DNA from 2 places in the Aminobacter sp. Y103A genome. Region 1 is predicted to be linked to the other one. Evidence: predicted binding sites of a transcription regulator. Region 1 holds the regulator's gene; the other holds the start of a gene.
What was found. Region 1 encodes LexA, which represses DNA repair genes until DNA is damaged. Its sites were predicted from a motif close to TGTTCNNNNTGTGTTCNG; they were not measured.
Positions count from the first base shown of each region.

Region 1 (6,389 bases):
CCAGCCTGATCTGCTCGCAGATTTTCCTGAAACCTCTGCTGGCGAAGCTTGGCGGCCGCCCTTATTCACCCGACATGCGCAACGGCATTCTCGACACGGCAATGGCGGCCAACGACCTGCGCCAGGACTTTGTCCGCGCGAATGCGCGCGAGACCGCTGAGGGTCTCGTCGTCACACCCTACCTGATCCAGGACTCTTCGATGCTGCGCACGCTGGCCGACGCCAACTGCGCCATCGTGCGGGTGCCCTTCGCGCCTGCAGTCGAAGCCGGCAGCGCCTGCCAGGTGATGATGTTGCGCTGAGCAGCACCTTCCACCCTTCACGAAATATCAACAGTTGCGGAACACAACTGGAACAGATAGTGTTTGTTCTGGGTTTGTTTTTCTTCTGATTCCTCGGGGGTGGCGATGCTGACGCGTAAACAACACGAGCTTTTGCTATTCATCCACGAGCGGCTGAAGGAAGCGGGTATTCCGCCGTCCTTCGACGAGATGAAGGAAGCACTCGACCTCGCCTCCAAGTCCGGCATCCATCGCCTGATCACGGCGCTCGAAGAACGCGGCTTCATCAGGCGTCTGCCCAACCGGGCGCGCGCGCTTGAAGTGCTGCGCCTGCCCGATTCGATCGCGCCTGGCCTCAACGCGGCGAAGAAGTTCTCGCCCAGCGTCATCGAGGGTAGCCTCGGCCGCAAACCCGAGCCGTCACGCAGCATGTCGGCCGGCAATGACGACGATGTTGCTTCGGCGGTTGCCATTCCCGTCATGGGACGCATCGCTGCCGGTGTGCCGATCGACGCCATCCAGCACAAGACGCATTCGATTTCGGTGCCGCCAGACATGATCATGGGCGGCGAGCATTACGCGCTCGAGGTCAAGGGCGACTCGATGATCGAGGCCGGCATCTTCGACGGCGACACTGTGGTCATCCGCAGCTCGACCACGGCCAATCCCGGTGAGATCATCGTCGCCCTCGTCGACGACGAAGAAGCGACGCTCAAGCGTTTCCGCCGCAAGGGTGCCTCGATCGCTCTTGAGGCCGCCAATCCTGCCTATGAAACCCGCATCTTCGGACCGGACAGGGTCAAGGTGCAGGGCAAGCTTGTCGGCCTGATCCGCCGCTATTGATTGCCGGGGCTGCGTTTCCGCCACCTCGGCCTGTCCATCCTGCTGCAATCTGTAAGCCGGACTGATCTGCCCTGTTGCTATCGTGCCGTATCTGACGGCTCTGCGACGGCGGGTACAGATTTCGGACTCACCGTGTGGTCGCAGTCGGCGCTTTCGGGTGCGCCGTGGTTGCCCCGGCAGGTGTCTTCGGGGGCATCTCCGCTCGCTTGTAGGGTGGAAGGCCCCTCGCCTCGCGCGAAAATTGGCGCTGCGCATGCCACGGGCGGTACGGTTCCGCCACGGCGTGGCGTATCTCGACCGCCCGATCTACGCCAGCCGCCGCGGCTGTGATGAATATCGACGCACTGCCAAGGCGCGCCAGCTCGCGCTTGGTGAGCACGGCCACGCCGGGGCAGACGTCGCTTGCCGTGGCATCGTCGACGACGATGAGATCCGCGTTGTCGCAGGCTCGTGCAGCGGCGCTCGCATTCGCCGCATGGACGATCCGTGCCCCCTCCGGTTGTTGAACCGTGCACAGCCCGCTGTCACAGACGAAGGCGTCCGCGCCGACGGCGTTTAGCTCTCCAGATACTGGTTTGCCGGGTATCGTACCGGCGACATCTGCCTCGGCTGTTGGCTGTGAGCCGGTCTCGCTGGGCAAACGGACAGTCCCGTTCGTTGCATTCGCGGCCGAACGGGCCGGGGTGACGAGAGTTTCCGACGCCAGCGCGCGCAGCCAGTTGTCGACGGTGAACTGGTTCGGCCGGACGCGATTGACGGCCAGCTTGCCATCGTCGACCGGGACGCCGACGAGGCGGCCATCTTCCGAAACGAGAACGTTGGGCGTTTCCGTTTCCACGACCGTCAGCAGCCCAAGGGCCGCGAATGGCAGTGCGGCGGCGCGCAGCCAGGTCGTTGCCGTCGACGCGATGACGAGTGCTGCAGTGAGCAACAATACCGCATGTGACGAGACAAGGCCGACCGCATCGACCGGCGAGCGCTCGGAGAACCAGGTGGCGATGCCAATCATTGCCTTCAGGCCGAAGCCCATCGTGTCGAGGAAAGGGCCGTCGAGTCCAAGCGGCATGAAGATGCCAGCCATGACGGCAAAGGGCATGACCAGGACAGACACAAACGGGCTGACTGCCAGATTGGCGAACAGGCTGAGGGGCGAGACACGTTGGAAATGCCATGCGCCAAAAGCGCTGGTCGCGAGCCCGGCAATCACCGACGTCGCGGCGAGACCTATCGCAACTGTCGCAAGCCAGCGCAAGATTTTGGACGGCAGCGATCTCTGACCGACCGGCAGCGCCTGCTCCTCCCGCCGGTCCGACCACCAGGCATATGCGCCAACGAGGGCTGCCGTTGCGGCGAACGACATCTGGAAGCTCGGCCCGACGACTTCGTGGGGCGAGATCATGATCACGACGACGGCCGAGATCGCCAGGTTGCGCATGGTGAGTGCTGCGCGGTCGAGCAGCACGGCCGTCAGCATCACCGCCAGCATGATGAAGCTGCGTTGCGCCGCGACCTCGGCGCCTGAAATGAACAGATAGCCACCGGTGGCGAGCAGTGCCGCGCCTGCCGCGTACTTCTTGACCGGCCGGTGCGAGGTGAAGCCGGGAAAGGCGGCGAAGCCTAGCCGCATCAAAAGCATGACCGTGCCTGCGACCATCGCCATGTGCAGACCCGAGATCGAGATGATGTGGTAGAGCCCGGTACGCCGCAGCGCCTCATTGACATCCTCGGGAATGCCGCCGCTCACGCCGACGACCAGGGCAGCCGCGATTTCGCCCTCCGGACCGCCAATGCGGTCGCGAATACGCTGGGCAATCTTCTGGCGCACATTCTCGATCGACGCGAATGCACGATCACTGGCCGACAGCGGCTGGGTGGTTGCAGCAAACTCCGGGCCTTTCATGAAAAAGCCGCTGGCGCCGATGCCGTCGAAATAGCTTTCGAAGGAAAAATCATAGCTGCCCGGCCGCACAGGCCCGGACGGCGGCATCAGCCTGACATAACCCGTCACCTCGGACCCCGCCATGACGCCCTCAGGAAGCTTGCGGGCAACGAGCCGCACCCGATCGGGCGTATAACGCAAGACCGGGCGCGCGGTCGCCAGAACGTCGAGCGTCAGCCGCACCCTGCCCTTGTCCAGATTGTCGATTTCGACGACGCGCCCGGTGATGGCAGTCGAGATCTCGGCGCCCAGCATCTTCGTTGCCATGCGTTCCGTCTCGAACTTTGCACCCGCCATGCCGAGCATTGAGGCGGCGAGTGCGGCCAGCGCGTAGTGAACAGGCCGCCGTCCGCGCGTTAGGAAGGCGAGGACGGCCGGTGTCGCTGACACAATGACGAGCGGCGCGAGATCCGGCTCATTCGGAAGCGCGAAATACACCAGGGCACCGGCGGCCAGAAAAACCGGAAGAATCAGGAACGCCGCACCGCGGTCGAGTTCCGTTTCGATCGCGGCCAGGGTGGATCGTGCGGTGATCCGGTGACCGACCAGCAATTGCGATCCTTGCCGTAGCCAGGACTTGTGTCCTCGCTGAAACGGCGATGCATCGGCGTCAGGAGCAGCATCTCTCTCGGGCAGAGCTGGTGGTGTCCACGCAACGGCAGGCACGGCTGGAGAGGTCAGCAAGTCGCGCTCGCTGGCTTCGACCACCGGATTGTTACCGGCCTGCCCCTCCCGCATGCGGTCGCCCATCGGGCCTGCCTCTTGCGCCCCAGACCTTCTATGCTACATCAACCGCACACAAACGCCATGCGCCGCCGGTTTTTCGGCCAAGCGCACTGCTTCCCTTGGAAATCGCCATGCCTGTCGTCACCCGCTTCGCCCCCTCGCCCACCGGCTATCTGCACATTGGTGGCGCGCGTACCGCTCTCTTCAACTGGCTTTATTCCCGCCACACCGGCGGCACCATGCTGCTGCGTATCGAGGACACCGACCGCGAGCGCTCGACCGACGCCGCAACTGCAGCGATCCTCGAGGGCCTGACCTGGCTCGGCCTGACCTGGGAGGGTGAGCCGATTTCGCAGTTCGAGCGTGCGCCGCGCCATCGCGAGGTGGCCGAAGAACTCGTGCGCATGGGCAAAGCCTATTATTGCTACGCCTCGCAGGAAGAGCTGACCGAGATGCGCGAGAAGGCGCGCGCCGAGGGCAAGCCGCCACGCTATGACGGCCGCTGGCGCGACCGCGACCCGTCCGAGGCGCCGGCTGGCGTCAAGCCGGTCATTCGCATCAAGGCGCCGCAGGACGGCGAGACGCTGGTGCTCGACCGCGTGCAGGGTGATGTGCGCTTTCCCAACAAGGATCTCGACGATTTCATCATCCTGCGTTCGGACGGCGTACCGACCTACATGCATGCTGTCGTCGTCGACGATCACGACATGGGCGTCACCCACATCATCCGTGGCGACGACCACCTGACCAACGCCGCGCGCCAGACCGTCATCTACAACGCCATGGGCTGGGACGTGCCGGTGATGGCGCATATCCCGCTGATCCATGGTGCGGACGGCGCAAAACTGTCCAAGCGCCATGGCGCGCTCGGCGTCGATGCTTATCGCGCCATGGGCTATTTGCCTGAGGCCCTGCTCAACTACCTCGCCCGCCTCGGCTGGAGCCATGGCGACGACGAGGTGATGAGCATGGAGAACATGATCAGCTGGTTCGAGATCGAGGACGTCAACAAGGGCGCGGCACGCTTCGACTTTGCCAAGCTCGAGGCGCTGAACGGCGTTCATATGCGCCAGATGGACGACAAGAAGCTGTTCGACATCTTCGTTGCCACCTTGCCCTATCTGCCCGGCGGCGATGCCATCCTCGGCGGGCTCGACGACACGCGCAAGGCACAGCTGCTTGCCGCCATGCCAGGCCTCAAGGAGCGTGCCAAGACGCTGATCGAACTGGCTGACGGCGCAGGCTTCCTGTTTGCCCAGCGTCCGCTGCCGCTCGATGAGAAGGCCGCCGGCCTGCTCGCCGGCCCAGCCAAGGATATCCTCAAGGGCGCGCATGCGGCGCTCGCGACGGTCGCTGCCGCCGACTGGACGGCGGCCAATGCAGAGGCCGCGATCCGCGAGTTTGCCGGCCGCGAAAATCTTAAATTGGGCGGCGTGGCGCAGCCTTTGCGGGCCGCCCTGACGGGCAAGAGCACTTCCCCCGGAGTGTTCGATGTGCTCGCCGTTCTAGGGCGCGACGAAAGTCTAGCCCGCATTCTTGATCAAATCGATTAGGTCAGCAGTGCTTTCCTAGTTTTGCATTGAAATGAGGCTGTTGCGGTGCAACATTGCGGCAACAGGTCAATTTGAAAGCAGCGGGAAAGCTGGGAAGCGAGTTCAAGCGTTCCGGGCCTAATGGGTTGCCTTGTTATGACGATTGCGCCGCGCAAGGCGGCAACTCAGCACTAAGGAGTATGCGATGACTGATTCGACCGCCAAACTGGAGTTCCGCGGCCAGACCCACGAGTTCAAGGTCCGCGGCGGAACGGTCGGACCAGATGTGATCGACATTGCATCGCTCTACGCAACGACCGGCGCATTCACCTACGACCCGGGCTTCACCTCCACCGCAAGTTGCGAATCGGAAATCACCTTCATCGACGGCGACGCCGGTGTCCTGCTGCACCGCGGCTATCCGATCGACCAGCTCGCCGAGCACGGCGACTTTCTCGAAGTTTGCTACCTCCTGCTCTACGGCGAACTGCCGACCAAGGCGCAGAAGGACGACTTCGACTACCGCGTCACGCGCCACACCATGGTGCACGAGCAGATGTCGCGCTTCTTCACCGGCTTCCGCCGCGACGCACACCCGATGGCGGTGATGTGCGGCGTGGTCGGCGCGCTGTCGGCCTTCTATCACGACTCGACCGACATCTCCGATCCGCACCAGCGCATGGTCGCCTCGATCCGCCTGATCGCAAAGATGCCGACGATCGCCGCGATGGCCTACAAGTACCACATCGGCCAGCCGTTCATTTACCCCAAGAACGAGCTGAACTTTGCCGCCAACTTCCTGCACATGTGCTTTGCCGTGCCGTGCGAGGAGTACAAGGTCAACCCGGTGCTGGCCCGCGCCATGGAGCGCATCTTCATCCTGCACGCCGACCACGAACAGAACGCCTCGACCTCGACCGTGCGCCTCGCCGGCTCGTCGGGTGCCAATCCGTTCGCCTGCATCGCCGCCGGCATCGCCTGCCTGTGGGGCCCCGCACATGGCGGCGCCAATGAAGCAGCGCTCAACATGCTCAGCGAGATCGGCCACGTCGACCGAATTCCCGAGTT
Region 1 covers NZ_AP017986.1:2,742,335-2,748,723, reverse strand. The annotation lists gene Amn_RS13445 (molybdopterin molybdotransferase MoeA) at 1-302, shown strand, start outside; gene lexA (transcriptional repressor LexA) at 408-1,124, shown strand; gene Amn_RS13435 (ComEC/Rec2 family competence protein) at 1,252-3,813, opposite strand; gene gltX (glutamate--tRNA ligase) at 3,915-5,342, shown strand; gene gltA (citrate synthase) at 5,527-6,389, shown strand, end outside.

Region 2 (6,389 bases), 970 kb from region 1:
AACCCGTCCAGTACCTTCTTCTGGCCGGCCTTGTCGAAGTCGATGGTGAGCTTGTTGCCATCGATGTTGGCGATGTTGCCGTTGCCAAATTTCTGGTGGAAGACGCGGTCGCCGACCTCGAAGCGCGAGGGCTCCGTCGCGACCGACTTGGCGACCAGTTCGCCGTCGATTGTGCGGCCCTTGACCGAGCCGCGGCCGGCGCCGAAGCCGGAATCGGTCTCGCCATAGCCTATGCGTTCGACCGAATGACCGGAGCGGGAACCCCAGTTGCGGTCGGTGGCTTCGGTGCGGTTCTGCTGGGCACGCTGCCAGCCCGGCGTGGCGTAGGTGTTGGAGAAGGACTTTTCACCGACGCTGTCGAAACGCGAGGCACCGTAGGGGTTCTGGCGGCCGCCGCCATAGCCGCCATAGGAATTGCCGGCATCAGCCACTTCGACATGCGCCTCGGGCAGTTCGTCGAGGAAGCGCGAGGGAATCGTCGACTGCCACAAGCCATGGATGCGGCGGTTGGAGACGAACCACAGATGCAGGTTCTTCTTGGCGCGGGTCAGGCCGACATAGGCGAGGCGGCGTTCCTCCTCGAGACCCGAGCGGCCGCCTTCGTCGAGGGCACGCTGGTGCGGGAACAGGCCTTCCTCCCAGCCGGGCAGGAAGACGGTCTCGAATTCGAGGCCCTTGGCCGAATGCAGCGTCATGATCGAGACGGCGTCGAGCTGCTCGTCCTGCTCGGCGTCCATGACAAGGGCGACATGTTCAAGGAAGGAACGCAGCGACTCATATTCCTCCATGGAGCGGATCAGCTCCTTGAGGTTTTCAAGTCGGCCCGGCGCTTCGGCCGAGCGGTCGTTCTTCCACATATCGGTATAGCCGCTCTCTTCGAGAATGATCTCGGCGAGCTCAGTATGCGGGGTGTTGTCGAGCGCCTTCTGCCAGCGCTCGAAATTGGCCGCGACTTCGCGCAGGGCGGCGCGAGGCTTGGGCTTGAGTTCGTCGCTCTCGGCGAGCTGGGCGGCTGCCTGCAGCATCGGCACGCCAAGGGCGCGCGCGGTATCGTGGACCTGGCGGATGGCGGCTTCGCCGAGGCCGCGCTTGGGCACGTTGACGATGCGCTCGAAGGCGAGATCGTCGGCACCCTGGGCGACGACGCGGAAATAGGCCATGGCGTCTCGGATTTCCTGGCGCTCGTAGAAGCGCGGGCCGCCGATGACGCGGTAGTTGAGGCCAAGCGTGACGAAGCGGTCTTCGAACTCGCGCATCTGGAACGAGGCGCGCACCAGGATCGCCATGTCGTTGAGATTGTGTTTCTGGCGCTGCAGCTGTTCGATGGTCTCACCGACGGCGCGGGCTTCCTCCTCGGAATCCCAGGCGGCATGGACATTGACCTTGCCGTCTTCGGGATCGTTGCGATCGGTGAACAGCGTCTTGCCGAAACGGCCCTCATTGTGGGCGATGAGGTGGGCGGCGGCACCCAGTATGTGCGCGGTCGAGCGGTAGTTGCGCTCGAGCCGGATGACGACGGCACCGGGGAAATCCTTGTCGAAGCGCAGGATGTTGTCGACCTCGGCGCCGCGCCAGCCATAGATCGACTGGTCGTCGTCGCCGACGCAGCAGACATTCTTCTGCCCCGGACCACCCGTTTCCTGGGCCAGGAGCCGCAGCCACATATATTGCGCGGTGTTGGTGTCCTGGTACTCGTCGACCAGAATGTATTTGAAGCGCTTGTGGTATTCCTTGAGCACGTCAGGGTAGGCGCGGAAGATGCGGATCGGATGACACAACAGGTCGCCGAAGTCGCAGGCGTTCAGCGTCTGCAGCCGGTCCTGATAGGCCTTGTAGAGCTCGCGGCCCTTGCCGTTGGCAAAGGAGCGGGCGTCGCCCTCGGGGATCTCGGCTGGACCGAGGCCCTTGTTCTTCCAGCCGTCGATCATCATGGCGAACTGGCGCGCCGGCCAGCGCTTGTCGTCGAGGCCCTCGGCCTGGATCAACTGCTTGATCAGGCGGATGACGTCGTCGGTGTCGAGGATGGTGAAGTCGGAGCGCAGCCCTGCCAGTTCGGCATGGCGACGCAGCATCTTGACGCCGATCGAATGGAAGGTGCCGAGCCACGGCATGCCCTCGACCGCTTCGCCGACAAGGTGGCCGATGCGCTGCTTCATCTCGCGCGCCGCCTTGTTGGTAAAGGTGACGGCGAGGATCTGGCTGGGGTAGGCGCGGCCCTGGCTGAGGATATGGGCGATGCGGGTGGTGAGCACACGCGTCTTGCCGGTGCCGGCGCCGGCGAGCACCAGAACCGGGCCTTCGGTGGTCTCGACAGCCTGGCGCTGCTCGGGGTTCAGGCCGTTGAGGTAATCGGGCGCTGACGGCGCCTGGCGCGCGGCCATGGCGCGCGCAGCGATACCGCTGGGCGCAGGCGTGCTGGCGGCCCGGGGCGGCATCCCGCCGGGCTCGTCGAAAAAGGGCATGTCGTCCGGAAAGTCTGACATTTGCCCCGAATGTAGTGATTCGGGGCGGAAAGGCCAGAAGTGTCTCTGTTTTGTTCTGGTTTTGCCGGGAAAAGCGAGCGGTGTTGACCCTGCCGCAGGCGCTTTGCTAGCGTGGCTGACGGCTTGATGTGGCCGGCAGTCCGCGCCCTCCGGGGGTATGGCGAACACATCGGACGCTTCCGTCACCTGATCCCATGGGATGGTGAGAGCACCGGCAATGCGGGCACTGATGGGATTTCTCGCCACAACCAGAGGATCGGAAGATCATGCGAACCTATCGTGACGCAAAGGCGATGGCGAAGGCCATGCGCGAGGCGCTTGCCCAGAAGAACCTCGAAGTCAGCCACAGCGAGGCGCTCGAGATCGTCGCCAGACAATTCGGCGTGGAGACCTGGAACATCCTGTCGAGCAAGCTCGAGAAGGCGGAAGAGCCGACAGGCGGTGCGGTGAGTTTCACCCAGCCGGTGCCGATCTTCCGCATATTCGACGAAGACAAGGCGAGGGGCTTTTACGAGGGATTCCTCGACTGCACTTTCGACTGGGAGCACCGCTTCCACCCCGGCGCACCGCTCTATTGCCAGGTGTCGCGCGGCGACCTGAAGCTGCATCTGTCGGAGCATTCGGGCGACGCCAGCCCGGGTGCGACGGCTGTCTGCTACATGAAGGGCGTCGAGGCCTTCCAGAAGGGGCTGATTGCCAAGAACTACAAGTACAACCGCCCAGGCCTGGAGCGGCAGGACTGGGGGCTGGAGTGCCAGGTGATCGACCCGTTCGGCAACCGCATCCGTTTCATGGAAAGCGAAGACTGAGCGCTTGTCGAAGCGCCCGCGCCGACCTCGCGCGGGCGCTTTTTTCGTGGCCGCGGCGATCACGCAACAGTGAAACCAACTACATTTGCATACGTTAAACTCCCGGCCTCGGAACCAGACAGGGAGCGAGAAATGACACGACCTGCCATTACCCAGGCGATGATCGATGCCTATGACGAATACACCCACCTGACACTCGACCGGCGCGGCTTCATGGAGAAGCTGACCAGGCTTGCCGGCTCAGGCGCTGCCGCGGCGGCGATCGTGCCGTTGCTTACGACCAACCAGGCGCGGGCGGCGATCGTCGCCGACGACGACAAGCGGCTGAAGGCCGAGGACATTACCTATCCCGGTGGTGCCGGCGAAATGAAGGGCTATCTGGTCCGGCCGGCCGACGCCACAGGCAAGCTGCCGACTGTCATCGTCATTCATGAGAACCGCGGCCTCAACCCGCATATCCGCGACGTGGCGCGGCGGGTCGCGCTCGAAGGCTTCGTGGCGCTGGCGCCCGATTATCTGTCGCCGCTCGGCGGCACGCCGGCGGATGAAGAAAAGGCACGCGAAATGTTCGGCCAGCTCGATGCGGCGCAGACAGTGGCCAATGGCGTCGCCACGGTGGCGTTCCTGAAGGGCCATGAAAGCGGCAATGGCAAGGTTGGCGCCATGGGCTTCTGCTGGGGCGGTGGAACCGTCAACGCGCTGGCCGTCAACGCGCCCGATCTGGCCGCCGGCGTTGCCTATTATGGCTCCCAGCCGAAGGACGAGGCCGATATCGCCAAGATCAAGGCAGCCCTGATGCTGCATTATGCCGGCAAGGACGACCGCATCAACGCCGGCATAGACGCCTACAAGGCGGCACTGGAGAAGGCCGGCAAGGAGTTCCAACTGTTCGTCTATGACGGCGCCCAGCACGCCTTCAACAACGACACCTCGGAAGCCCGCTACGACAAGGCGGCGGCGGAACTGGCCTGGGGGCGAACGGTCAACTTCTTCAAGGAGAAGCTTGCCTGATCAGGCAAGCGGTGAAGGCGCGCGGCTGGCGCGCCTTTCGGCCGGCTCAGGCCACGCCGCGCTTGGAGCGGGCCTGGCGCAGGATGACGCGCCAGCGCAGCATTTCGATCGGGATCGGCCGGTTGTTGTTGGCGATCTCAAAAAGTTCGTTGTTGATGTTGCGAAGCGAACGCCAGAAATCATAGTCGCTGATGCGAGGGTCGCAGGCGAGTTTGTTGGCCGTTGCTTCGATGTCAGTGTGCATGCCTTGCCTCAAAGCCGTCCGGTGCCCGCCGCCGCGACTCAACTTCGCTTGCATGGGATTGTCGGAGGGCAGCGAGGGGCGATCAACGAACCTCAGGCTGTGGCGCAGGTTATAAACAGGTAAGGTTAATCGCCTGTGGCCTTGAAGCCACTATGCGGGCTTGCGTTTGATGCCGATCGAGCGACCGGCACGCTCGGGCGTCGGCAAGGCGGCATGGGCGGAGCGCATAGCGTCGAGGCTCGCCATGATGTCCTGAGGGAAGGGCGCGACCTTCGGGCCGTTCATGTCGACATGCAGCGACAGCGTCTCTGACGTCGCCGACAGCCAGCCGTCGACATGGTGCAGTTCCTGGTAGACGCGGAAGCGCTTTTCGTCGTGGTCGAGCAGGTGGAAGGTGGCGGTGACCTTGTCGCCAAGATGCAGCTCCCTGACGTAACAGACATGGATCTCGGCGGTGTAGGTGGTGAGCTTGCGATCGCGGGCATAGGCCGCGCCCAGCCCAAGCAGGTCGAGCGCTTCTTCACCGCCGCGGTCGAACAGCACGTTGTAATAGGCCATGTTCATGTGGCCGTTGTAGTCGAGCCAGGCTTTCTCGACCTCCATGACGCTCGAGACGAACGGTGCAGGCATGGACGATCCTCTTGACCTTAAAGCGCCGCGCGTCCGTCAGGACGCGCAAAGGACGCTGTTAAACTTAGGTTTGTGCATGATCCTTTCCGATAATCCCGATTTTCGGGGTCATGCACGGTGGTGCTGGACAAACTGTCGGGGCTGGCAGATTACCGCAGCATAAGGCGCCGGCAAGGCGCCAGGCTGTTCCAAACGCGGAGGAAAACATGGCTCTGAGCGACCTGAAGGCGATGGCGCGGAACGAGGAGGGGATCGCGGCTGCGCTGGGCATCCTCAAGCAGCAGTTCGGCGAGCGCTTCCAGACCGGCCAGGCGATCCGCGAGCAGCATGGCCACACCACCACCTATCTGCCCAACCAGGCGCCCGATGGCGTGGTGTTCGCCGAAAGCACAGCCGACGTGCAGGACGTTGTGCGGGTCTGTGCCGCGCATCACGTGCCGGTCATCGCCTTTGGCACCGGCACCTCGCTGGAAGGCCATGTCAACGCTCCGGCGGGCGGCATATCGCTCGACATCTCGCGTATGGACAAGGTAGTGTCGGTCAATGCCGACGATCTCGACTGCACCGTCGAAGCGGGTGTGACGCGTGAGGCGCTGAACAATTATCTGCGCGATACTGGCCTGTTTTTCCCGATCGATCCCGGGGCGAACGCCAGCCTCGGCGGCATGGCGGCGACCCGCGCCTCCGGCACCAACGCGGTGCGCTATGGCACGATGCGCGAGAACGTGCTGTCGCTCAGGGCTGTCATGGCCGATGGCAGCGAGGTCGTGACCTCGCATCGGGCGCGCAAGAGTTCGGCGGGCTACGACCTGACGCGGCTTCTCGTCGGTTCGGAAGGCACGCTCGGCATCATCACCGAGGTGACGCTCAGGCTGCAGGGCATTCCGCAGGCGATCTCGGGCGGGGTCTGCCCGTTCCCGACTGTCGAAGCGGCATGCCAGGCCGTCATCACGACGATCCAGATGGGCATTCCGGTGGCGCGGATCGAGCTGGTCAACGCGCTGCAGATGCGGGCGATGAAGAATTACTCCAAGCTCGACTATCCCGAAAGCCCGTGCCTGTTTCTCGAATTTCACGGATCCGACGCCAGCGTGGCCGAGCAGGCGGAGAGCTTTGGCGAGATTGCGACGGAGTATGGCGGCGGGCCGTTCCTGTGGACCACTGTCGCCGAGGAGCGGGCGAAATTGTGGAAGGCGCGCCATGATGCCTATT
Region 2 covers NZ_AP017986.1:3,715,935-3,722,323, reverse strand. The annotation lists gene Amn_RS18335 (ATP-dependent helicase) at 1-2,483, opposite strand, end outside; gene Amn_RS18330 (glyoxalase superfamily protein) at 2,750-3,292, shown strand; gene Amn_RS18325 (dienelactone hydrolase family protein) at 3,425-4,303, shown strand; gene Amn_RS18320 (hypothetical protein) at 4,350-4,547, opposite strand; gene Amn_RS18315 (thioesterase family protein) at 4,698-5,177, opposite strand; gene Amn_RS18310 (FAD-binding oxidoreductase) at 5,384-6,389, shown strand, end outside.
Region 2: Amn_RS18335 (ATP-dependent helicase) is a predicted target of LexA. The motif match lies at 2,524-2,541, and genes of this name have one in related genera.